One region of the Mesobacillus jeotgali genome, then DNA from elsewhere that is predicted to be linked to it. Evidence: riboswitches for the same ligand, from Rfam matches in the RefSeq annotation. Region 1 holds a riboswitch; the other holds the start of a gene.
What was found. Region 1 has a riboswitch for cyclic di-GMP ahead of FOF60_RS20405 (LPXTG cell wall anchor domain-containing protein). Riboswitches for the same ligand answer to the same signal wherever they lie in the genome.

Region 1 (12,136 bases):
GGGATTCAAAATGAACGATGATGAATTAGTGTTCCGGGCACGGAATGGGAATATGCAGGCTTTCGCGGAGCTGATCGATATCCATACTCCAACCGTCAAGCGCTTTGCCTTCCAGCTTGGGAACAAATATGACGACATAGATGATATCACGCAGGAAGTGTTCGTCAGGGTTTACCGCTTCCTCGACCAATTTTCACATGCCAAATTCACGACCTGGCTCTATAAAATCACCCTGAATGTCACAAGGGATTTTGCCCGCAATAAACAAAGGCAAATCAGAAAGGTGCTGAAGATCGGCAAAGAACGCTCATATGACGGGAAAACCGCCGAGGAAAGTATTCTTCGCTATGAGGAAGACCGGACTCTGCATGAATGCATCCAAAAACTTGATGAGAAGTATCGCATCCCGGTTGTCCTCTTTTATTTTCACGATAAAAGCTATGATGAAATCGCGGAGATAACAGGTGCATCATTGGCAAATGTAAAAACACGGATGTCACGAGGGAAAGAACATTTGAAGAAACTGCTGACTCTAGCCGAAAAAAAGGAGGGTGCAAACCATGGATGATCAATTATTGGAAAAGCGTCTGGACAGCCTGAAAAAAGCATACGATGACATGCCGGAAGATGAGAATCGTTCAGCCATCCTTGCGGCAATCAAAAAGGACCAAAAGAAGCAGAAACAAAATAAGTGGTTTCACCTGCCTTACGCAGCAAGCTTTATTGGAGTGGGGATGATCGCAGGGGTTTTGATGATGCAATATATCGGGGATCATGCTCCTGCTGATGAGAAAACAGAACAACACCAGGCATCACCCGTTGAAAATAAGTCCTTTGAGCTGAGTGAAGCGGATGTAAAAGACGTATTTAAGGGTTTACAGAATTATTATCAGGAGAAGGAACTCGAGACTAAAGAAAAGCTGGGTTTCTTATCAGGATTTGAAAATTATCTATACCGGGATATTCCGATGGAGCTCAATGATGCAGAGGCAGCTGTTCTATCCAACCTTGAAGCCTATCGAGAAACTGAGTGGGAAGATACAAAGAAAAGACTTACCACTCACATCGATGATGCATTCACCATGCCATCAGAGATCATTGACAGGCTTTTACAAGAAAAAAATGACGAAGTTTCTTTAGATGGTCCTGAGTATACCCTCCTTAATCAACTGGAGTCTTTTTTGGGAGCTTATTATCTTTCGATGACATTTTATGAAGATGATTTAAATAAAGCCATTGAAAAAGAAAATGTCGCCGAGGTAGTCAAAAAGATGAATGCAGGCGGAGAAGATATTTCTTCCACTAAGTTGAAAGAGATGTCAACAAAGGCTGTTGAAAATGGCTATGCTTTTAGAGAAGAGGATGGCAGGATAGTTCCTTATGCTAACTTTAGCGGCATAGCAGACCGCCTTCGCGGAGCAGCGAATGAAGATTTTATAAAGTATTTGGAGCTTAGGAGCAACAGAGTTCAGGATCGAAACGGAGAGGTGATTTCCTTTGAGAGCCTGGCAGATTTACTTGTAAAGCTCGAAAAAACAATTGCGACAGTCGAGGATGCGAACATCGAAGAAACGATGCGGAATGATGTACAATCGCTATTCGGCCTGTTTGTTGTCAGTCAACACATTTATGACAATAATAACGAGTTAAAAGATGAAGTGAAAAAAGCATATTTGTATTTGATTGAGACCTATCCGGAGACCGACACAGCTGCAGCGGTGCAAAATATGTACAAAAAGATGGAAAGCAACAACTTCCAAAAGCCGGCTGATGTCGAGAAGCTAGATTTTCCAAGATATATGGAGATTCCAGCCCATTTAAAGCAGGAGGACGTCATTGACAGAAAAGTGCTTCCGCTCTCAGATGCTCTGCTGTCTAGCTATAAGGAGTTCGCGGCCAAGAAGAACTTCAATATCCTGAAAAATTACGGGCCGTTTGAAATCATGCAGCTATACTTCCATGCAGACCAGGCGGGTGATTACGAAACCAAATACGCACTATACAGCAAGAATGGCGGTCAGCCTCCAGAAGAACAATATATACAAGAAATGAAGGAAGCGAAAGTGGCGGTAGGGAAAGCCCTAAAAGGATATGAGTTTGCTTCCCTTTACCATTCGGAGGATGATCCGGAAAAAGTGATTGGAATCCAGCTTCACTTCAAAGACCGCCCTGATGCTCCAGTCTTCCAAACGGTCCAGGAGGACGGTATCTGGAAAGTCCAATATTTGCCATTCCAATAATGGGAGCACTCCTATAGAATTATCTTATTCCTTTTGATAAATGCTACAGAATATGATATAATTTTTAATTGCGTATTAATGGGATAAAATAAAACAATATTTAGGAGTGTTTCCATGTCAGAAAATATCGAAGTAGGCAGCGTTTTAACAGGAAAAGTAACAGGAATCCAGCCATATGGCGCTTTCGTAGCATTAGATGAAAATACACAAGGTCTAGTGCACATTTCAGAAATCACACACGGTTATGTTAAGGATGTTAACGAGCACCTTACTGTTGGCGATGAAGTGAAAGTGAAAGTTTTGTCAATTGATGAAGCTGCTGGAAAAATTGGCTTATCAATCCGTGCTACTGAAGAAGCACCAGAACAGCCACAACGCGCTAAAAAGCCACGCAGCAAGCGTCCAGCTGCTGTAGTTCAGCACCAGGATGATTCAGCTCAAGGCTTCAACACTTTGAAGGATAAGCTTCAAGAGTGGATCAACCAGTCAGATATGGCTAAAAAATAAGCTTTCGAACGAAAAACCGGACATTTGTCCGGTTTTTTTCTTTGTTTTAATCCGGTCTCCTTCGGACAGGAGTCAGGAATAAACACCAAAGTTGTTAAATGGTATCTTATGGCTAGATCGGTAACCTTACGATGAAAAAAGCGAAGCATAAGGATATCTATTGAGTAGAACGGCACCCTTATGCGGGGAAAATGGCGATCCTAAGGGTATCTATCGTGCAGACCGGTGTCCTTATGCGGAAGAAATCGCGATTCTAAGGCAGCTTACTGCCCAATCAGTTTTCTTTGGGGGACATAACCCCGAAAATAGCAATACTACTCATGCCCACAGTTTCAACCCCCCATCACCCACCGAAAAAACCAGCAGAACCGATAATATCCTCATAAAATAAACCGAATTTCCTCCGTCATTCTTTTTTAGGGGGTTAAAATGAAAGAGCTTACAGGTTACAATATGATTGTCTAACCAATTTTTTCATTGGAACGGAGGAAGGTTCATGACAACAAAAACTAGCTCGCTGATCGAGCAGACTCAAAAGTACGGTGCGAATAACTATCATCCGCTGCCAATCGTGATTTCGAAGGCAGAGGGAGTTTGGGTAGAGGATCCTGAAGGCAACAAATATATGGACATGCTGAGTGCATATTCGGCTGTCAATCAGGGGCATCGCCATCCTAAGGTCATCCAGGCGCTTAAAGACCAGGCAGACCGCGTGACTCTTACTTCAAGAGCATTCCACAATGACCAGCTTGGACCATGGTATGAAAAGATTTGCAAGTTAACGAACAAAGAAATGGCATTGCCGATGAACACGGGAGCGGAAGCGGTTGAAACGGCTATTAAAGCAGCTCGCCGCTGGGCTTATGATGTAAAAGGCGTTGCGGACAACCAGGCTGAAGTGATCGCTTGTATCGGCAACTTCCATGGCCGCACAATGACGGCGGTCTCATTATCATCTGAAGAGGAATACAAACGAGGCTTCGGGCCCATGCTTCCAGGGATCAAACTGATACCTTACGGGGACCTTGAAGCGCTTAAGGAAGCTATTACTCCTAACACAGCTGCCTTCCTGATTGAACCGATTCAGGGTGAGGCGGGGATCGTCATTCCGCCAGAAGGCTTCATGAAAGCTGCGTTCAAGGTATGTAAAGAAAATAATGTCCTTTTCATTGCTGATGAAATCCAGGCCGGCCTTGCCAGGTCAGGGAAAATGTTCGCATGTGAGTGGGAGGACATCGAACCTGATATGTACATCCTTGGAAAAGCGCTTGGCGGCGGGGTTTTCCCAATTTCATGCGTCGTAGCTGACAATGATGTGCTGGGAGTATTCAATCCTGGTTCTCATGGATCTACCTTCGGCGGCAACCCGATGGCTTGCGCAGTTTCCATTGCATCCCTTGATGTCTTGATTGATGAGAAGCTTGCAGACCGTTCCCTTGAACTTGGAGAATATTTCATCAGCAAACTGCGTGAAATCGACAACTCCATCATCAAGGATATCCGCGGCCGCGGCCTGTTCATTGGCGTTGAGCTGACCGAACCAGCACGCAAATATTGTGAAGATTTAAAAGAAGAAGGCTTGCTCTGTAAAGAAACGCATGATACTGTCATTCGTTTTGCTCCACCGCTTGTCATCAGCCAGGAAGAACTGGACTGGGCAATCGAAAGAATCAAGAAAGTATTATCATAAACATGCGAAAACCCGCCTCAAAATAGGGCGGGTTTTTCATGTGATCTAATTATCGAGTAGCCCTTGGTTCTGCCGCTCTCTCTTCTCTTTCGCTTGGTGCGAAAAGGAGCCCAATGTTTATGAGACCGGCAAGACCGACTAATCCATAGATGATTCGAGCCAATGCTGAATCCTGTCCGCCGAAAATAGCTGCAACAAGGTCAAATTGGAAGAATCCTACTAAGCCCCAGTTGATGGCCCCAATAATGGTAAGTACAAGTGCTGCACGTTGAATACCGCTCATGGATGTTTCCTCCTTAAAAATAAATTTGTTCTTTTATAGATTGTTTCAGCACGAAATGAATTATTCATTCGCCCTGTATTTATTACCTACCCGTAAGAAAAAAACTGTAACATTTTACAGCACATTGGAGAATATTAAGAAGTGTATTTTTTGCATTGCTTTTTAAAAAGGAACATAATTAGCCTTGAGGAAGGTGATTTAAATGGATAACTTTACTTTTTACAATCCAACGAAACTGATATTTGGCAAAGGCCAGCTGGAGCAGCTGAAAAATGAAGTCCCTCAGTATGGCAAGAAGGTACTTCTTGTTTACGGCGGCGGCAGCATCAAGCGCAATGGACTTTATGATTCTGTCATGGCCACTCTGAAAGAAATTGGCTCGGAAGTATTCGAGCTTTCTGGTGTGGAACCGAATCCACGTCTGTCTACTGTCCATAAAGGCGTGAAGATTTGCAAAGAGGAAGGCATTGAATTTCTGTTGGCAGTAGGCGGCGGCAGTGTCATTGACTGCACGAAAGCAATCGCTGCAGGCGCTAAATACGATGGAGATGCCTGGGACCTTGTCACGAAGAAGGCTTTTGCAACAGAAGCTCTACCATTCGGTACGGTACTCACTTTGGCAGCCACAGGCTCTGAAATGAATGCAGGCTCTGTCATCACAAACTGGGAAACAAATGAAAAGTATGGCTGGGGAAGCCCGGTCACATTCCCGAAATTCTCTATCCTTGATCCAGTGAATACATTTACCGTTCCGAAGGACCAGACGATTTATGGCATCGTTGACATGATGTCGCATGTGTTCGAGCACTATTTCCATTTGACAGAGAACACTGAATTCCAGGACCGCATGTGCGAATCCTTGCTACTGACAGTGATGGAAACAGCTCCGAAGCTGCTTGAAGACCTGGAGAACTATGAATACCGCGCAACCATCCTTTATTCAGGAACAATGGCCTTGAATGGAATCCTTAACATGGGTTACCGCGGTGATTGGGCGACTCATAATATCGAGCACGCAGTATCGGCAGTGTATGATATTCCTCACGGAGGCGGTCTGGCCATCCTGTTCCCGAACTGGATGAAGCATAACCTTAAGGTAAAACCAGAACGGTTCAAGAAGATGGCTGTCAGGGTCTTCGGCGTAAACCCAGAAGGCAAGACTGACGAAGAAGCAGGTTTGGAAGGAATCGAAAAGCTGCGTGAATTCTGGAACAGCATCGGTGCACGTCACGCCTTGCTGATTATGACATTGATGACAGCAAGCTGGAATTGATGGCAGATAAAGCGATGGCGAACGGTGAATTTGGCAACTTTGCGAAAATGAATAAAGACGACGTACAAGAAATTTATCGTATGTCATTATAAACATTTAAAGGACCTGGGAGTTTTTCCTGGGTCCTTTGTCTTTTATATGGGCAAAAAAACTCAGGAAGATTGTTTGTAATAGACGTAGATGTACTGAAAAAATCACTCTTTACGGGTAAAAAAAGAAGGTGAAGAAAAATTTACCAATATTTTTTCTGGGTCTAAATGTTTAAGTAACTGGGTAACTGTGGTAAGTCTCTAAATGTAAGACAATGGAGCGGCAGGAATAATTTACATAAGCACGATCAACATCATCATGCTCAGGGCAAACCTGTTGAAAGACAGGGACTCAAAACAAGGAGTCTAAGGCTGCCATCTAGCTAAGATTGTCCTAGTTGCCATGGATAGAGGAATTCAAGCTGTTGTTTTGTCGAGAAAAATAGAATGAATACTTGTAAAAGGAGGGAAAAATGCTTTTATAAATAACTGAAAATTCAGTTTATTTATAGTGCTCGATTTTAATTGAAAAGGAGTAGAAAATATGAAAATGAAAAAACGTTTATCCATTTTAGCTGCATTCATGCTTTTGCTTATGATTACTTTCCCGGTTACAGGTGTATTTGCAGCCGAAAATAGTGAGCAAGAAGCAAAAATCAAAGAAAATAGTAAAAAAGGTGAACAGAACCAAAAAAATAACGAAGCAGCTGAAAAGTCTGCTGACCAGAAGGGGAAATCCAATGGTGATGTAAAAGCAGCGTCTACGAAAAATGACCCTGAAAGTAAGGAAGATACCGACTCTGAGTCAATTGGACAAGCTAAAAATAACTCAGTACAAGAAACAAATAATCCTGATGAATCCGAAAACAGTGTAAGTCAGGAAGATAATCAGGAACAAAATACAGAAGAAAACAATGGCCAAGAAGATAATACGGCGGCAAACAGCGAAAATGAGTCGACACCAGCTGAGGATGGAACCGTGCCAGGCAATGATAATAAAAGCACCCAGATTCACCTGCACATCGATCAATGTGTCAATCCTGTTGAAACGGCCTATGTCCAGATTAGCGGTGAGTGGCAGGAGATGACGAATCCTGGTTCTTCCCCTTTATTTAAAGCATTTGATGATGGGGAGTTCATTAAAGATGATGTTACGGCATTCAAGTTGATTTTTACAGCAGGTGAAGAGCTGGTTGTCCCAGTCGGTGAAGTAAAAGTGGGGGTTGAAGCAGAAGGCTCTGTCAATTACTGGCTGGAAAGCTGTGAGCTTCCTGCAGAAGAACCATCGGAAAAGGACGATTCAGAGGATACTGATGAAACGTTGAAACTGCTATCTATGATAAAAATTATGATTGACGAGAATCCGCGCCAGATTGAAAAGGTGACACTGCTGATGATGAGCGGGAAGAGAGTTGATTTTGAAAGAGTCAATGAACTTTTCAGTCTCACTCTGACTGAAGCAGTCCAGCTGGAATTGATTCGTGGCATTGAGATTACTAGCCAAGGTGAAACGAAGCTGATCCTGCTCTCAAATATCGAGTCTCTGGAAATCGTGGAAAGTGTCCTTACACTTCAAGTGAACTGGGGTATGAATGGTGAAATAGTCGAGGAAGAAACGGAAGAGGCTGATACAGAAGAGGAAAATGAGACGACAGCACCTGGCAATAATTCAGGTTCCGGAAATACATCTGATGGCACAACAAATGAACAAGTGTGGAATGGTGAGGTCCTTCCTCAAACTGGTGAAAACAGCAGAACGATGTTCTATGTGCTGGGCTTCCTGATCGCTGCAGGAGGAGTCATGCTAAGGTTCAGGGATCCATTGAAGAACTAAAGAAGTTGGAGGGGAAGAGATTCCCCTCTTTATTTTTGGCTCTTATTTTATATGAGGTGAAATTAATGAGAAAAGTAATGTCGATATTTTTGATAATAGCTGGTCTTTCGACCTTCTTTTATCCAGCTGCAAAGGATTATTACACCTCCTACAAGCAGGAGAATATGATTGAAGAATGGGAAGGCAGCAATCAGGAGAATACGGTGGCTGCTGAGAGCCTTAAAGAACTTGAGGAAGTATTCAGTATCGAAACGCAGGCTGAGAGCAGTGGGAGTGACATTACACCAGTTGGAAATCAAGAGACTGGGGACGTAAACGTAACAGCGTCTGACACAACAAAAACAAAGCAGCAATCGCGAGCTGACATGGTTGGTGTCATTGAAATTGACAAGATTGGCGTGAAGCTGCCGATTTTGAATGGTGCATCGGATGCAAACTTGGATAAAGGCGCCGGCCTCCTGGAAGGAACGCCGGCTCCAGGGATGCCTGGGAACAGCGCAATTGCTGCCCATCGAAACAGAGCCTACGGAAGCATGTTCAACCGGCTCGATGAAATAGGCGTAGGGGATACCGTGACGGTCAAAGATAAAAACAGTTCTTACCAATATGAAGTATACGAAACGCTGGTGGTTGAGCCACATGAAACCTCGGTACTCAATGGCAGCCAGGATGAAAAGGTATTAACCCTTATCACATGCACGCCTATTGATACGGCAACACACAGGCTGATTGTAAAAGCGAAAATCAAGCCATAATAGATTCTGTGTTTTTACTATCCATGAGAGGGTATGGGAGTAGGAGAAATGATTCATTCTAGGAGGAGATTATGGAATTTAACAGTGTTCTGCTGGCATTCGTGTTTATTGCAGTCTTGCTGGCTGCCGGAATGCTCCTGCGGATGACGATTCCTTTTTTCCAAAAGTATTTTATTCCTACTTCCCTTATTGCAGGTCTAATTGGTTTGTTAATGAGTAAGGAAGCACTGGGAAAGCTGGGGTCGATCATTCCTGGAGCAGGTTTTTTGGAAAATGGCCTATATCCCGAAAAAGTGTACGATGCGATGCTTTCGATTCCTGAAGTCGCGATCACCATTATTTTTGCCTCGCTTTTTTTAGGTAAAAAAATTCCCGGGATCAAAAAGATATGGAAGATTGCCGGTCCACAAGTTGCCTATGGCCAAACTGTTTCATGGGGCCAGTATGTGGTCGGAATCCTTCTGGCGATTTTCGTTTTGAAACCATTTTTCGGTCTGCCGCCTATGGCAGGCGCTTTGATTGAAATCGGATTTGAAGGCGGGCCAGGTACGGCTGCCGGAATGAGAGGGACATTCGAGGCACTCGATTTTTCTGAAGGAGCCAGTATTGCCCTTGGCCTGGCAACAGTCGGCATCCTTACTGGTGTGATCACCGGCATTATCATTGTCAATTGGGGCATAAGAAAAGGTATGGCAAAGGAAGCGAAAAAAGCTTCCGAGCTGTCTGACAGGGAGCAAAAAGGCCTGTATCCAGAAGATGAAGAACAGTCGGCTGGAGAATTATCAACAAGATCGGAGTCAATTGAATCGCTGACAGTCAACTTCCTGTTCATTTTTGTGGCAGTGGGCGCGGGAATGCTTTTATTAAAAGGCCTTTTGTTACTGGAAAATACCACTTGGGGTCCGGCTTACGATATTGAAATTATCAAGCATGTCCCATTGTTTCCAATGGCCTTGCTTGGAGGAGTGGCAACGCAGCTACTATACGATCGGTTCAGCCCGTACAAGCTCATTGATAAAAAAGTTCTAGCTCGAATTGAGGGCTTTGCCCTTGATATTTTAATCGTTGCATCCATCACTACTCTATCCATTTCAGCGATCAGTGAACATATTCTGCCTTTCCTGATCCTTGCGGGTGCGGGGATTGCGTTGAATCTCGCTGCTTTTTTCTTCCTTGCAAAAAGGGTGATGCCAGAATATTGGCTTGAAAGAGGGATTCTTCAATATGGGCAGTCGATGGGTATGACAACAACTGGCCTGCTCCTGCTGCAGATTGTTGATCCGGATAAAGAAACACCTGCCCTCGAGGGTTTCGGCTATAAACAAATCCTGTTTGAGCCCATTGTCGGTGGCGGCCTGTTCACCGCCGCTTCCATGCCGCTGATTGCACAATTTGGCCCAATACCAATCTTGATTGGTACCGGAATCCTGTTCGTAATCTGGCTGGCAATCGGCATTTTTCACTTTGGAAAAAAGAACAATAAGAGTGCCCAATCGTGATGAAAAAAACTTTTTGCAAAGTTTACTTAAAATTTCACAATTGGGCACGCTTACATCTGAGAGTGTTTCTTGATTATTGAGATTCATTTCGATAAAGTGATAGAGAATATAAAATAATGGAGGATCAGACATGACACATGTTCGTTTTGATTACTCAAAGGCGTTAAGCTTTTTTGGTGAACACGAAGTTACATACTTAAGGGATTTTGTAAAAGTAGCCCATCATTCATTACATGAAAAGACTGGTGCAGGCAGCGACTTTTTAGGCTGGATCGATTTGCCTGTAGACTATGATAAAGAAGAATTCGCACGCATCCAGAAGTCAGCAGAAAAAATTAAAAGTGATTCTGATGTCCTGCTCGTAGTAGGGATTGGCGGCTCTTATCTTGGTGCCCGTGCTGCGCTCGAGTTTCTGCAGCACAGCTTCTATAACGCTCTTCCAAAAGAAAAGCGCCAGACACCGCAAGTCATTTTTATCGGCAACAACATCAGTTCAACATATATGACAGATGTGATGGACCTTCTGGAAGGAAAAGACTTCTCCATCAATGTCATCTCAAAATCAGGTACAACGACGGAGCCTGCGATCGCATTCCGTATTTTCCGCAAGCTTCTTGAGGAAAAGTATGGAGTCGAAGAAGCACGCAAGCGCATTTATGCGACAACGGATAAAGCACGCGGTGCTTTGAAAACTCTTGCTGACGAGGAAGGCTACGAATCATTCGTGATTCCTGATGATGTCGGCGGACGTTATTCTGTCTTGACTGCAGTAGGCTTGCTGCCAATCGCTGTCAGCGGTTCAGATATCGAAGCGATGATGAAGGGTGCGGCACAGGCGAGGGAAGACTTCGGCAAGTCAGAGCTTGAAGAAAATCCTGCCTACCAATACGCTGCAGTCCGTAACGCGCTTTACAACAAAGGCAAGACGATTGAAATGCTGATCAACTATGAGCCATCCCTTCAGTACTTCTCTGAATGGTGGAAGCAGCTGTTCGGCGAAAGTGAAGGGAAAGACCAGAAGGGGATCTATCCTTCTTCAGCGAACTTCTCGACTGACCTTCACTCACTTGGCCAATATGTGCAGGAAGGCCGCCGTGACTTGTTTGAAACAATCATCAAGGTGGAGAAACCTCGCCATGAAATGGTGATTGAAGAAGCGGCAAGCGACCTTGACGGCTTGAACTACCTTGCTGGCAAGACAGTTGATTTCGTCAACAACAAAGCGTTCGAAGGAACAATGCTTGCCCATACAGACGGAGGCGTACCGAACCTTGTTCTGACGATTCCTCAATTGGATGAGTATACATTCGGATACCTTGTGTATTTCTTCGAAAAAGCATGCGCCATGAGCGGCTACCTGCTTGGTGTGAACCCATTCGACCAGCCAGGCGTTGAGGCATATAAAGTGAATATGTTCGCATTGCTTGGTAAACCAGGCTTCGAAGAAAAGAAAGCTGAATTGGAAAAGAGACTTAAATAATGCTGAAAAGGAGCACCCGACACGAGCGGGTGCTCTTTTTGTGTGAATTGGTGTCTTGAAAATTGGAAAAAAACGCATGAAATTTCCAGTTCGCCAATAAAATTGTGAAAACCGCCAATAAAATTGGATTTTCGCCAATAAAATCGGAAAATCGCCAATAAAAATAAATTATCGCCAATAAAGTGGTGACAACCGCCAATAAAAAATTTTTTCCCTAAAACACGGCAGTCGTTACCCTCATTTATGGCTCATCCAATCGTTCGCTGCTCATTAAAATACCGCTTTTGGTTAAAACTAAGCATAAACACACTTGGAAAGGCGGAACAACCATTGATTGAGATACAATCTGAGCTTGAGGGCAAACATTTTGATCTTTTTAAACTGGAGCAGCTGCTTAAACCTTTGGGATATAGCATCGGCGGAAACTGGGATTATGACCATGGTACGTTCGATTATAAAATAGATGACGAAGTTGGATACCAATTTCTGAGGCTTCCATTTAAGGCAATTGATGGCCAGCTTGATTCAAAAGGCTGCACAGTAATG
Region 2 (12,136 bases), 100 kb from region 1:
TGAAAATGCGGGGGCCTACCAGATTGGAACCCCTCATGTATTGAGTCTTGCTCCTTTGCTTGGATCATTGGAGATGTTCGCCGAGGCGGGAATTCAAAATATCCGTGAAAAATCCTTGAGTATCAATCAATATCTAATGGACCTGATTCAGCAGGAGCTTGGCGATGCCGGTTTCAAAATCGGCAGTCCAACAGAAGATTTCCGGCGGGGCGGACATGTCAGTCTCGAGCATGAAGAAGCAGCAAGGATTTGCAAGGCTTTGAAGGAAAAAGGAATCATTCCTGATTTCCGCGCTCCGAACATCGTACGCCTTGCACCTGTGGCGCTTTACACTTCCTATACTGACGTCTGGAATGCTGTCCAGATTCTAAAAGAAATCATGGAAGATAAATTATACGAGAAATTCAGCAATGAGCGCGGAGTTGTGGCGTAGGGGAGGAGACCGGGAATGAAGGAAGAGCAAAAAACACATCAAATTCATACTGATTTTTCAAAAGAGCTTTCTTATGGCAGTTACTTACAATTAGATAAAATTTTATCCAGCCAGCAGCGCCTGTCGGATCACCATGATGAAATGCTGTTCATCATCATCCACCAAGCCAGCGAACTGTGGATGAAGCTGATTTTACATGAAGTGAGCGCGGCGATTGACTGCATCCGTAAAAATGACCTGGAGCCGAGCTTCAAGATGCTCTCAAGGGTGTCGAGGATCCAGCAGCAGCTGATCCAGTCATGGAGTGTCTTGTCGACGCTGACTCCGGCTGAATATATGGAGTTCCGAGACAAGCTTGGCCATTCATCAGGGTTCCAATCCTACCAGAACCGATTGATTGAATTTGCTCTTGGCCAAAAAAGCTCACATGTACTGTCTGTTTACCAACATGATCCACAACTGTATAAACAAATGGAGGATGCGCTGCATGAACGGTCGATTTATGATGCAGCGATCAGTGCGATGGCGATGCGCGGCCTGCCGATAGATGAAGCGGCCCTAAATCGTGATTGGTCTGCTCCGTACGAACCAAATGCCAGTGTCGAGGAAGCATGGCTTACGGTGTATCGTAACGTCGATCAATATTGGGACCTGTATGAGCTTGCAGAAAAGCTTGTCGATATCGGCAGCCAGCAGCAGCTATGGCGCTTCAACCATATGAGTACTGTCGAACGAATCATCGGCCACAAAACGGGAACAGGCGGCTCTGCCGGTGTATCCTATTTGAAAAAGGTCGTCGATCACAGATTCTTCCCTGAGCTATGGAGCCTGAGGACGAAGCTATAAAAAGAAAGAAGGAAAAAGTATGGGAAATTGGATTGATATTTCGCAGGTTTTAAATAATAACATTCCCGTTTGGCCGGGTGACACACCATTTCAATATGAAGTGAGCTGGGGAATGGAAGAAAGCGGCTCCGTGAATGTCGGCCAGGTGAAAATGAGTACGCATACCGGCACACACATTGATGCGCCTTTTCATTTCGAAAACGATGGCAAAAAAGTAATTGAGCTGGATTTCAACTTATACATTGGACCTGCTCTTGTGATTCATGTGAAGAAGCCTGAAAGTATCGGAATGAAAGAGCTGCAAGGCGTGGATCTGAACGGAGTGAAACGTCTATTGATCAGGACCGACTCTTGGCAGGATAAGACTGTATTCCCGGAGTCGATTCCGCATATCGAGGCTGAATTGGCTGCCTATCTTGCTGGACATGGTGTACAATTGCTTGGTCTTGACTTGCCATCGGTGGATCCATTGGACAGCAAGGATTTGAATGCCCATCATGAATTGAACAACCAGGGTATTCATATTCTTGAAGGACTGGTACTCGATAAAATTGAACCAGGAAAATACGAGCTCGCTGCACTGCCTCTGCCGCTGGAACAGGCAGACGGCAGTCCTGTGAGAGCTGTGGTTCGGAAAATAGAATAGGATGAAGGGGCTGCCTAGATTTGGGCAGCCCTTTTTCTGTCGAAAAATATACTATGGTTGTTGTTGACCAGGTTGGTCAATGAGGAATATAATGATGTTGACCAGTTTGGTCAATAAAGTAGTTTTTTAGGAGGTCATGATGTCTTCGAAATTCTTAAGCTTGAATCCTGAAAAACAGGAACGTATTCTCAACGCTGCTCTCAAGGAGTTTGCCCAAAAAGGATACGAAAATGCCTCTACGAATGAAATGGTTAAATCAGCAGGTATCTCGAAAGGACTGCTTTTCCATTATTTTAAAAACAAGAAAGAACTATATCTGTTCCTTTATAACCACTTTACACATGTGATGGTAGAAGAGTTCTTTAATGAATTGGACCTAAATGAGCGCGACATTTTTGAACGGATGAAAACGCTGATGATCTTGAAAAACAAACTGATGGTGAAGCATCCGGAAGTATTCGAATTCACGGTTGCTGCTTCCATGGAAACCGCGGAAGAAGTAAAGGAAATATTGAATAACACAAATACAGAGCTGATCCAGGCAAGCTACAGCCGGTTATTCGAGAATATCGACACCACCAGGTTCCGGGAAGGAGTCGATATCCAAAGAGCCATCAACATCATCATGTGGACGCTCCAGGGCTTCAGTAGTCAGGAACTGGAAAAAGCTAAAAGACTGAATATTGTAAAGCCCAACTTCGATGAGGCATTCAAAGAAGCCGAAGTGTACATAGATATGATGAAGAAGGCGTTTTACAAAAGTTTATAAAAAAGAAAAGTATCTGGGAGGGTCTGGCATGAACGTGATTGAGATTAACAATCTGACAAAAATGTACGGCAAGGCCAGGGGAATTGAGGATGTCAGCTTCGATGTGAAAGAAGGGGAGATATTCGGCTTCATCGGCCCGAATGGCGCGGGGAAATCGACGACGATCCGGACGCTGCTGTCATTGATTTATCCGACCAGCGGCAGCGCGACGATCTTCGGCAAGGACATCATTACGGCTGCGCCGGAAATCAAAAAGGATATCGGTTACCTGCCATCTGAAGTGTTTTACTATGACAATATGAAGGTCATGGATTTGCTCAAGTATTCGGCAAGCTTTTACAAAAAGGATTGCACCAAACGGATAAAGGAGCTTGCTGACATCATGGAGCTGGACTTGACGAAGAAAATCGATGACCTTTCGCTTGGAAACAAGAAAAAGGTCGGCATTGTCCAGGGGCTGCTGCACGAACCGAAATTGATCATTCTTGATGAACCGACGAGCGGCCTTGATCCGCTGATGCAGCAGAAGTTCTTTGACCTTCTAGAAAAAGAAAACAAGAAAGGCGCGACAATCCTGTTTTCTTCCCATATTCTCAGCGAGGTGCAAAGGCTGTGTGACAGGGTCGCCATCATAAAGGATGGGCGGATTGTCACTGTTGAAAAAATCAGCACATTAAAAGAAAACACATACAAGAAATTCAAAATCGAATCCAAATCCGGAATCGATAAAAATCTCTTTGATCTTGAAGGTGTGAACCAGCTTGAGCAGGAAGACGGAACAATCAGCTTCCTTTTCAGGGGCAACATCAACTCCATCATGAAAAAAATCGCGGAAATCGAGGTCGCCAACCTCTGGGTGGAGGAGCCTGACCTTGAAGAGATTTTCATGCATTATTATGAAAAGGAGGAATAGGTCATGAATATATTCCTTCATGAACTGAAGGCATACCGGAAATCGACGATGATATGGACCTTGTCATTGGTGGCGCTGGTGGTGTTGTTTTTATCGATGTTTCCTTCCTTTTCAAAGGATGCGGAAGAATTCAAGAAGCTGCTTGAAGGTTTCCCGGTTGAGTTGAGAAAAGCGATTGGATTGTCGGTGGACAGCATTGCGACATTGATTGGTTTTTTCTCGTATGCGTTCCTGTACCTGAAGCTGGCGGGCGCCATTCAGGCTATGAATCTGGGAACCTCGATTTTATCGAAGGAATCCCGGGAGAAGACAGCAGACTTCCTGCTCACAAAACCAGTTACAAGGGGTCAGGTCGTTACTTCGAAGCTGCTGGCCGCGCTGGTTTCCCTGGTTACCACCAATATCGTTTTTATCGCAGCGACATTTATGATGGCATCGATCGTGGCTGGGGACGATTTTAACAAAGAAGCCTTATTCCTGATTTCGATTTCCCTATTCTTTCTTCAGCTTATATTTATGGCGCTGGGAATCGTCATTTCAGTGATTTTTCCTAAAATAAAATCGGTAATCTCTGTTTCGCTCGGTACTGTGTTCGGATTTTTCATGCTCGGAATGATCAGTTCGACAACGGAGGATGAAGCCTTGCGTTACTTAACACCCTTCAATTATTTCGACTCGACATATATCACGGAGCATGCAAGCTATGAAACTTCTTTTCTGGTAACCGGTACGCTGGTTATCATAGCTGCGGTCTCGGCCAGCTATTATTTGTACGGTAAAAAGGATGTCCATTCCGTTTAGGGAGGAGGGAAAATCTTGAATCTTTTTAAAAGGGAAATGAAAGCAAATCTCAAGTCGCTCATCATTTGGAGCATCGGTGTCATCTTTATGGTCGCTTCGGGCATGGGCAAGTTTTCTAGCCTGGAAGGGACCGGGCAATCAATGAATGCACTGATGGCCGACATGCCTAAATCGCTCCAGGCAATCATGGGTACAGGTTCGCTCGATCTGTCGACACCCATCGGTTATTTTGGAGTCCTTTTCTTGTATCTGGCCGTAATGGGAGCCATTCATGCAGCGATGCTCGGATCGAATATCATCGCCAAGGAAGAGAGAGACAAAACGGTAGAGTTCCTGCTGGTCAAACCTGTTTCGAGAACGAAAATGATCACGTCCAAGCTGTTGGCGGCTTTGGTCAATATCCTGATTTTTAATCTTGTGACCTTCGCCTCCTCCGTCGGCATGGTTCAGAAATATGCTGAAGGGGAGGACATATTGGGGGACATTACTCTGCTGATGGTCGGAATGCTTATTCTTCAGTTGCTTTTCCTAGTAATTGGGACTGCGATTGCTGCTGTTTTAAAGAACGCCAAAAAAGCCACATCTTTGGCAACAGGAATCCTGCTCATCCTCTTCATTCTGTCAATCGCAATTGATTTGACTGAAAAGCTGGAAGGATTGAAATTCCTGACTCCATTCAAATACTATGATGCAAAGCTGATTTTAGAGGAAGGCGGATTTGATCCTATGTATCTAGTGATTTCCTTCGTGCTGCTGGTTGGGCTCACCATTGTGACCTTTGTTTTTTACAGAAAAAGAGATATGAATATATGATTCCTGAGCTAAACACACCTATATGCGGGGGGTCACTTCCCATAAGTGTGGAATCGTACCCTTATGTGAGGCTTTCAACTGCTATAAGGTTACATAAAGGAGCTAAACGTACCCTTATGCGAGGTTTACGTCTGCTATAAGGGTACATTAAAGAGCTAAACGTACCCTTATGCGAGGTTTACGTCTGCTATAAGGGTACATTAAAGAGCTAAATGTACCCTTATGCGAGGTTTACGTCTGCTATAAGGGTACATTAAAGAGCTAAATGTACCCTTATGCGAGGCTTACGTCTGTATAAGGGTACATTAAAGAGCTAAATGTACCCTTATGCGAGGTTTACGTCTGCTATAAGGGTACATTTCAATAAAAGATCTAGCTCCAGCGAAGGAAATATCTTTATTTCTACCAAGGTCCATGAAAATGCATCCGCTTCTGCAAAATTGCACGAACTAGTTTTCACACAGGGCTTTTCTCAAATTCCTCGTTCACATTTTAGTAAAAAAACAGCCATCATCCTTTTCATTTTGGGTGCTATACTTAAATATGTTAAAAACTTCACATACCTACTTAATTAAAAAATAGGATAATCGATACAATACATTACACTACTAAAGAATAGGTGAGCGGAATGGATGAAAAGAAGGTCATTGTTGTTGGCGGCGGGATCACTGGGCTGGCAACAGCATATTACCTGCAAAAGGAAGCCAGGGAAAAGCAATTACCCATTAAAGTGAAATTGATTGAGGCCAGCGAACGCCTTGGTGGTGTCATCAGCACTGAGAAGCGGGATGGATTCGTTATTGAAAGAGGCCCGGATTCGATTATAGCGAGAAAGAAAAGTGCTACGAGATTGATAGAAGAAGTTGGCCTCAAAGATAAAATCATTTCTAACACAGCCGGGAAATCCTATATTTACGCTAGGGGCAAGCTTCATACAATGCCGGAAGGATCTTTCATGGGGATTCCGACGAAGGTAACTCCGTTTGCGTTATCAGGATTATTTTCACCGCTGGGGAAACTGCGTGCAGCAGGAGATTTTATTTTACCAAAAGGAGCACCGACAGCAGACCAGTCACTTGGTGCCTTTTTCCGTCATCGGCTGGGTGATGAGGTGGTCGATAATCTGATAGATCCATTATTGTCAGGTATCTATGCGGGCGATATTGATGAACTGAGCCTGATGTCCTTGTTCCCGAACTTTTATGAAATTGAGCAGAAGCATCGCAGCCTGGTGATAGGATTGAACAAATCGATGCCGAAGCCCCCGAAAACTGCCCAAAAACCTGGCTCAAAAAAGGGAATGTTCATTTCATTGTCAACGGGCCTTGAAGAGTTGATCCACCGGGTTGAAAGCCGCCTGGAAGAGGGAACTGTTATGAAGGGCACGGCTGTAAAGAAGGTAGTGAAGACAAGAAATACCTATCAAGTTCACTACGAAACTGGAGAAGTGGAAGCAGCGGACAGTGTTGTCATTACCACTGATCATTTTCATGCCCAGCGGATGCTTTCCGATTACGTATTTATGGACCAGTTTAAAGATATGCCGTCCAATTCCGTGGCAAATGTCGCGATGGCATTCCCAAAATCCGCAATCGAGAAAGATATCGACGGAACTGGCTTCCTCGTTTCAAGGAACAGCGATTTCAGGATAACTGCCTGTACCTGGACGCACAAGAAATGGCCTGGCACATCTCCTGATGATATGGCATTGCTCCGATGTTATGTCGGTAAACCGAATGACCAGGAAGCAGTGGATTTGTCAGATGAGGAGATTGTGGAACTGGTTTTAAGAGATTTGAATAAGACAATGAACATTACTGCTAGACCCCTCTTCCATGTCGTAACAAGGTGGAGAAAAGCGATGCCGCAATATACGGTCGGGCATCTTGAAAGAATCGCCCAGGTAAAAAAGCAGCTTAGCCAGGAACTTCCTGGCGTCTTCCTTGCAGGAGGGTCATTCGAGGGCGTGGGCATCCCCGGCTGTATCGACCAGGCGGAATCTGCGGTGGTGAAAGTAATCAGCCATCTAACTTCCAAGTAATATCTGCCGCTATCTTTAAAAGGTAGCGGTTTTTTACTTTTAATAGTGTGAAAGCCAAATATTTCTTTTTAAATATCTAAATCTTCTGTAAAATAGAGCTAGAAGCTTAAAAAGTTTGGGGAGATCTCTATGCGTAGTAGTTTTCCAATATTTGGAACAGATGATGAAACAATCTATAATCCTAATGAACTGCTAAGTTTATTTTTGGATTGCACAGCTGATGGATTTGCTATTGTCGATATGGAGAATCGATTTTTAAGAATAAACCAAAAGTATACCGAAATATTCGGCTATACAGAAGAAGACTTAATTGGAAGAACTTTTTATGAGTTCTCGAACCCTGATTTTGTTCCAGGAATCATAGCCCAAGTCAAGAATGGAAAAGCTTTTACAAATATGATAACACAGCGATATCACAAAGATGGATCCATGCTGGATATTGCGGTCTCCTACTCTCCGTTCAAGAATAAGCACGGGAAAATCATCGCTATCATTGCGATTTACCGTGACATCACCAAAATGGTGAACATGGAGCGTGAACTGAATAGAACGAGGGAATTGTACGAATTGATCACCGAGAATACGACTGATATGATCAAGGTGATTGATAAGAATAAAGTGATTGTATACGCTTCACCCTCGCATGAAAAAGTAATCAGTCTGAAGCCAGAGCAAATTGTCGGCAAGAGCTTGAGTGAATTTTTGACTCCTGAAGAAGATGTCATTCTTGATAAAAAGTTGAAGGAAATTTTAGAAACAGGTGAACCCCAGATTTTACGGAAGAAGTTTACGACTTGTGATCAAAACACGGTTTACACAGAGTACAATTTTTCACCGATTTACAATGAGAGAAAAGAGATAGAGTCATTTGTCAGTGTCGGCCGGAATATTACCGACCGTGTCAAGCAGGACGCGACGATCCGAAACCTCGACAGGCTTTCTGTCACCGGACAGCTGGCAGCAGGAGTAGCTCATGAAATTCGCAATCCGCTTACTTCATTAAAAGGTTTCTCAAAATTATTGCAGACATGTCTCGATAAGGAGAAGCAGGAGGATTACCTGGCTATCATCATGAATGAGCTCGACAGGATCGATACGATTGTCAATGAGTTCATGTCACTTGCAAAGCCGCAGGCGGTAAAGTTTGTAAAGGGAGACCTGAAGTCAATCCTGGACAGCACTATCAAAATCATTCACCCGCAAGCATTGTTGCATAATGTCCAAATCATCACTCATTATCCAGAAAAGAATCTGATGCTATCATGCAATCCACACCAGCTAAAACAGGTATTTTTAAATTTCCTGAAAAATGCGATTGAATCCATGCCTGAAGGCGGAAAAATTCATATTGACCTTCAGATGAAAGATTCGGGTCAGGTGCAGATAAGCATTTCAGATGAAGGAACAGGCATCGAATCAGACCGGCTTAAATACCTTGGGACGCCTTTTTATACGACAAAAGATAAAGGGATTGGACTTGGATTGACGGTGAGCAATAAAATCATCCAGGAGCATGATGGAACAATGAAGATCATAAGTGAAGAGGGTAAGGGGACCACAGTGATTGTTGAACTGGAATGTTTGGAGACATAGGGCAGAGAGAACCATAAAAAAAGCGGCTTCCTGAATCGGAAGCCGTTTTCGTGTTACTCTTCTTCTTTGTTGAACCATAATGGGTCGTTATTATCCTCTTCCCCATTATAGTTAATGAAAATTTCTTCCCCGGCGCTGATATCACGATAGGCATAGAAATCAAATGTGTGATTGTCAAAATTGATTTCATACGTTGCGTTAGGCTCGTATGAGTGGTTGAATAACATTCCATATCCGAGAAGGATAGCAGAATGATTAATGCCATATTCGAAGGCATAATCCGCCAGCGCCGTTTTCTCGATATGGACATGCTGGTCGTTCGGATACGATAGCACGGGAGCCTCATGGATCAATTCGCCTTTTGCAATATCACGAGTTGCGAATATCCCTCTATTGAATTCCCCATCGCTAATTTCAGAAGTTTTAACTTCAATCATTTTTTTCACCTGCTCGCTCTATTACATTGTTGTTACTTCCTCTTTTAGCATGACGGTTTTTTTAAAGAAATGCAAATTAATTATAAAATCTATATTTATTTCAAGAACATCCAGTGGTTTATGGCCTAGTTAAGACAGAAAAATCCACAGAAAATATAACATTATACCTATAAAACTTAAAAGGAAGCATGCCTAATTATCCACAATAAAAGCTTTGTACAGTTAAGTTATTCACAACAGAAAATTGTTAACCACCCAAATTGTGATTTAAGAACTATCTATCGGAAAAGTAGTTTCTTTTTCCTGAGCAAAAATACCTGGTTAAATTTTTAGAAAAATCAGGGTTTTTGATGGATTTTGTTGAAGAATGATTCAAATTAAGATGTGGGTAAGAGATCAGTCGGATATACACTGGTTCTCGATAAAGGCAAACCTGGTGAAAACCAGCGACGCAAAGCTAAAGGGGCTACGGCAAACCATTGCTAAGCCAGCCAGCTACCGAAAGATCAGGGTGAATTACATGAAATATGTATTCAGCGAACCCCCCTTTCGGTAAAGGCGGGGTTATTTTTGTACAGTCGGAGGTGAAAAGCGAAATGAGACTTGTGAACGAATCGAACGGCAAAGAATTGGCAGCGGATGTAAAAATAGCAGATACCTTTTTCAGCAGATTCAAAGGGTTGATGCTGACAGAAAGCTTGCCAGAAGGACACAGTCTCTATATAAAACCCTGCCGGTCCATCCATACCTTTTTTATGAACTATTCCATCGATGTTCTTTACATCAACGAGAACGACGAAATTGTAGGCGCGGACGAACAACTTGAGCCTGCGAAAATGGGAAAGCGCTGCAAAGGTGCATATTCCGTCTTCGAGCTTCCAGAAGGCACGATCCGGAATAGCGGAACGAAAGTCGGTCATTCTATCAAACTAATAAAATGAAAAGGGGTTTTAAACAATGAAAGCAAAACTAAAAGCACTATTCACTGAAGAACAAGGACAAGGTATGACTGAGTACGGTTTGGTACTTGGAGTTATTGCGGTAGCGGTTGTTGGTGTGTTGGCTTTATTACGTGAAGAGATTCTAGCTATGTTTGAAGAGGTAACTACAGCAGTAACCGGAAGAAATGATACTCCTCCTACACCATAATCGTTACTATTGACTGATACATTTATACATTCACTTATAAGTTGTAGTCAGAGGTACACCAATAAACAGCCTCGCGTTGAGAAACGTGAGGCTTTTTTAAAACTCCTCACTGAAATGAGGTAGATCGATGTTAGTCGACTTTTTATTGATCGCATTAATAGTTATTTGTGTCATAACCGATTTGAGAGAACGGAAGATTTATAACAAGGTGCTGCTGCCGTTTTTACTGGCGGGACTGGTTTTGAATTCAGTTACTGGTGGAATTGCTGGCCTCACCTCTGCACTTGCAGGAACAGCAGTGGGTTTCTCTATTTTGCTGATCCCTTATTTGCTTGGAGGGATGGGAGCTGGGGATGTGAAACTGCTTGCGGTGGTTGGAGGCTTAAAGGGAGCTGTATTTGTATTGACGGCGGCTGTTTATATGGCGCTGGCTGGAGGAATTATAGCGCTGATCATCCTGTTTTTCAGAAAGGGTGCTATAAACAGGCTAAAGCAGATCGGCATGTTCCTTGGCGGGCTGCGCAGCGGTATGAAAGTCCCGCTTGGACTGGATAAGGAAGCCTTGAACACCACCTATCCATATGGGGTGGCCATCGCGATTGGAGCTTTGGCTGCCATTGTGTTTCCAGCTGGGGGAGGATTGCTTTGAGACGTGATGAGAGAGGGCAATCACTTGTTGAGACGGCCCTTGTTCTGCCGGTTCTTTTATTGCTGTTGGTAGGCATTTTGGATTTCGGAAGGATTATGTATTCTTATGCCCATCTTCATATGGCGGCCCAGGAAACCGTCAGGGTGGGAGGTCTCGGTAAAAGTGATTCCGAAGTCACTGCTTTTGCCAGGGATTATGTACAGCTGAATGAAATTGATCAACTGGCCATCACTATTTCTCCTGGAGAAGCAGGGCGTGTTGCTGGTGACTATATAACTGTGAAGTTGGAATATCCTTATCAATTTTTCACTCCGTTTATATCCAGCCTGTTTTCTTCATCCTTGACGATTAAGGCGGAGTCAACGATCAGAGTGGAGTGAGGAGGAAAAAATGGCAAGAAGATGGTTAGCGGATGAATCAGGAAACACCATACTTTTGGCGGCCCTTTCAATGTTTGTCATCCTTAGCATGGCCGGTCTTGCAATTGACGGCGGGATGGTATATATGACGAAGGCAGAGCTGCAGAAAACGGCTAATGCTGCTGTCCTTTCTGGAGCACAGGAGCTGACAAACAATGAAGCGAAGGTTGAAGAGGTGGTACGAAGCATCGTTGCAGCCCATAAAGATGGCTCAAATGTAGACAATATATCAATAGACATGGAGAAGAAAGTCGGTATTGATTTATCCAAAAAGGTAGATCTCGCATTCTCAAAACTACTTGGCTTTGAAACTGTCGATGTCAAAGCGCATTCTGCTGCCGAGTTAAGAACGATGGGACGGGCAGAAGGGGCAGCACCGCTGGGCATCGATGACAGCATCCCCTTGGAGTTTAATAAGGAATACCAGCTGAAAGTGGATACTGGCGGAGTGGAATATGGCAATTTCGGCGTCCTTGCCCTGGGCGATACAGGGGCCCGGCCGTATGAAGAAAACCTCCGCAACGGCTATCAAAACGAGCTTTCTGTAGGGGATATCGTCATCACCCAAACAGGTAATATTGCCGGTAAAACAAGGGAAGTGGTCAAGGAGAAAGTGAATTCGTGTCC

Region 2: another riboswitch for cyclic di-GMP. It lies ahead of FOF60_RS19870 (DUF192 domain-containing protein); the one in region 1 lies ahead of FOF60_RS20405 (LPXTG cell wall anchor domain-containing protein).

The regions. Positions count from the first base shown of each region.
Region 1 is NZ_CP109811.1:3,974,939-3,987,074, reverse strand. Features, by position in the region: gene FOF60_RS20435 (RNA polymerase sigma factor) at 11-568, shown strand; gene FOF60_RS20430 (hypothetical protein) at 561-2,240, shown strand; gene yugI (S1 domain-containing post-transcriptional regulator GSP13) at 2,355-2,747, shown strand; gene FOF60_RS20420 (ornithine--oxo-acid transaminase) at 3,244-4,437, shown strand; gene FOF60_RS20415 (DUF378 domain-containing protein) at 4,487-4,720, opposite strand; partial or broken gene FOF60_RS20410 (iron-containing alcohol dehydrogenase) at 4,923-6,085, shown strand; cyclic di-GMP riboswitch class I at 6,340-6,428, shown strand; gene FOF60_RS20405 (LPXTG cell wall anchor domain-containing protein) at 6,567-7,856, shown strand; gene FOF60_RS20400 (class D sortase) at 7,922-8,611, shown strand; gene FOF60_RS20395 (sodium/glutamate symporter) at 8,683-10,110, shown strand; gene FOF60_RS20390 (glucose-6-phosphate isomerase) at 10,241-11,590, shown strand; gene FOF60_RS20385 (YugN-like family protein) at 11,921-12,136, shown strand, end outside.
Region 2 is NZ_CP109811.1:3,874,637-3,886,772, reverse strand. Features, by position in the region: gene kynU (kynureninase) at 1-433, shown strand, start outside; gene kynA (tryptophan 2,3-dioxygenase) at 449-1,279, shown strand; gene kynB (arylformamidase) at 1,299-1,925, shown strand; gene FOF60_RS19905 (TetR/AcrR family transcriptional regulator) at 2,065-2,694, shown strand; gene FOF60_RS19900 (ABC transporter ATP-binding protein) at 2,723-3,607, shown strand; gene FOF60_RS19895 (ABC transporter permease subunit) at 3,611-4,408, shown strand; gene FOF60_RS19890 (DUF2705 family protein) at 4,424-5,221, shown strand; gene hemY (protoporphyrinogen oxidase) at 5,850-7,262, shown strand; gene FOF60_RS19880 (PAS domain-containing sensor histidine kinase) at 7,392-8,855, shown strand; gene FOF60_RS19875 (SET domain-containing protein) at 8,909-9,292, opposite strand; cyclic di-GMP riboswitch class I at 9,709-9,795, shown strand; gene FOF60_RS19870 (DUF192 domain-containing protein) at 9,889-10,233, shown strand; gene FOF60_RS19865 (Flp family type IVb pilin) at 10,250-10,441, shown strand; gene FOF60_RS19860 (A24 family peptidase) at 10,569-11,090, shown strand; gene FOF60_RS19855 (TadE/TadG family type IV pilus assembly protein) at 11,087-11,470, shown strand; gene FOF60_RS19850 (pilus assembly protein TadG-related protein) at 11,481-12,136, shown strand, end outside.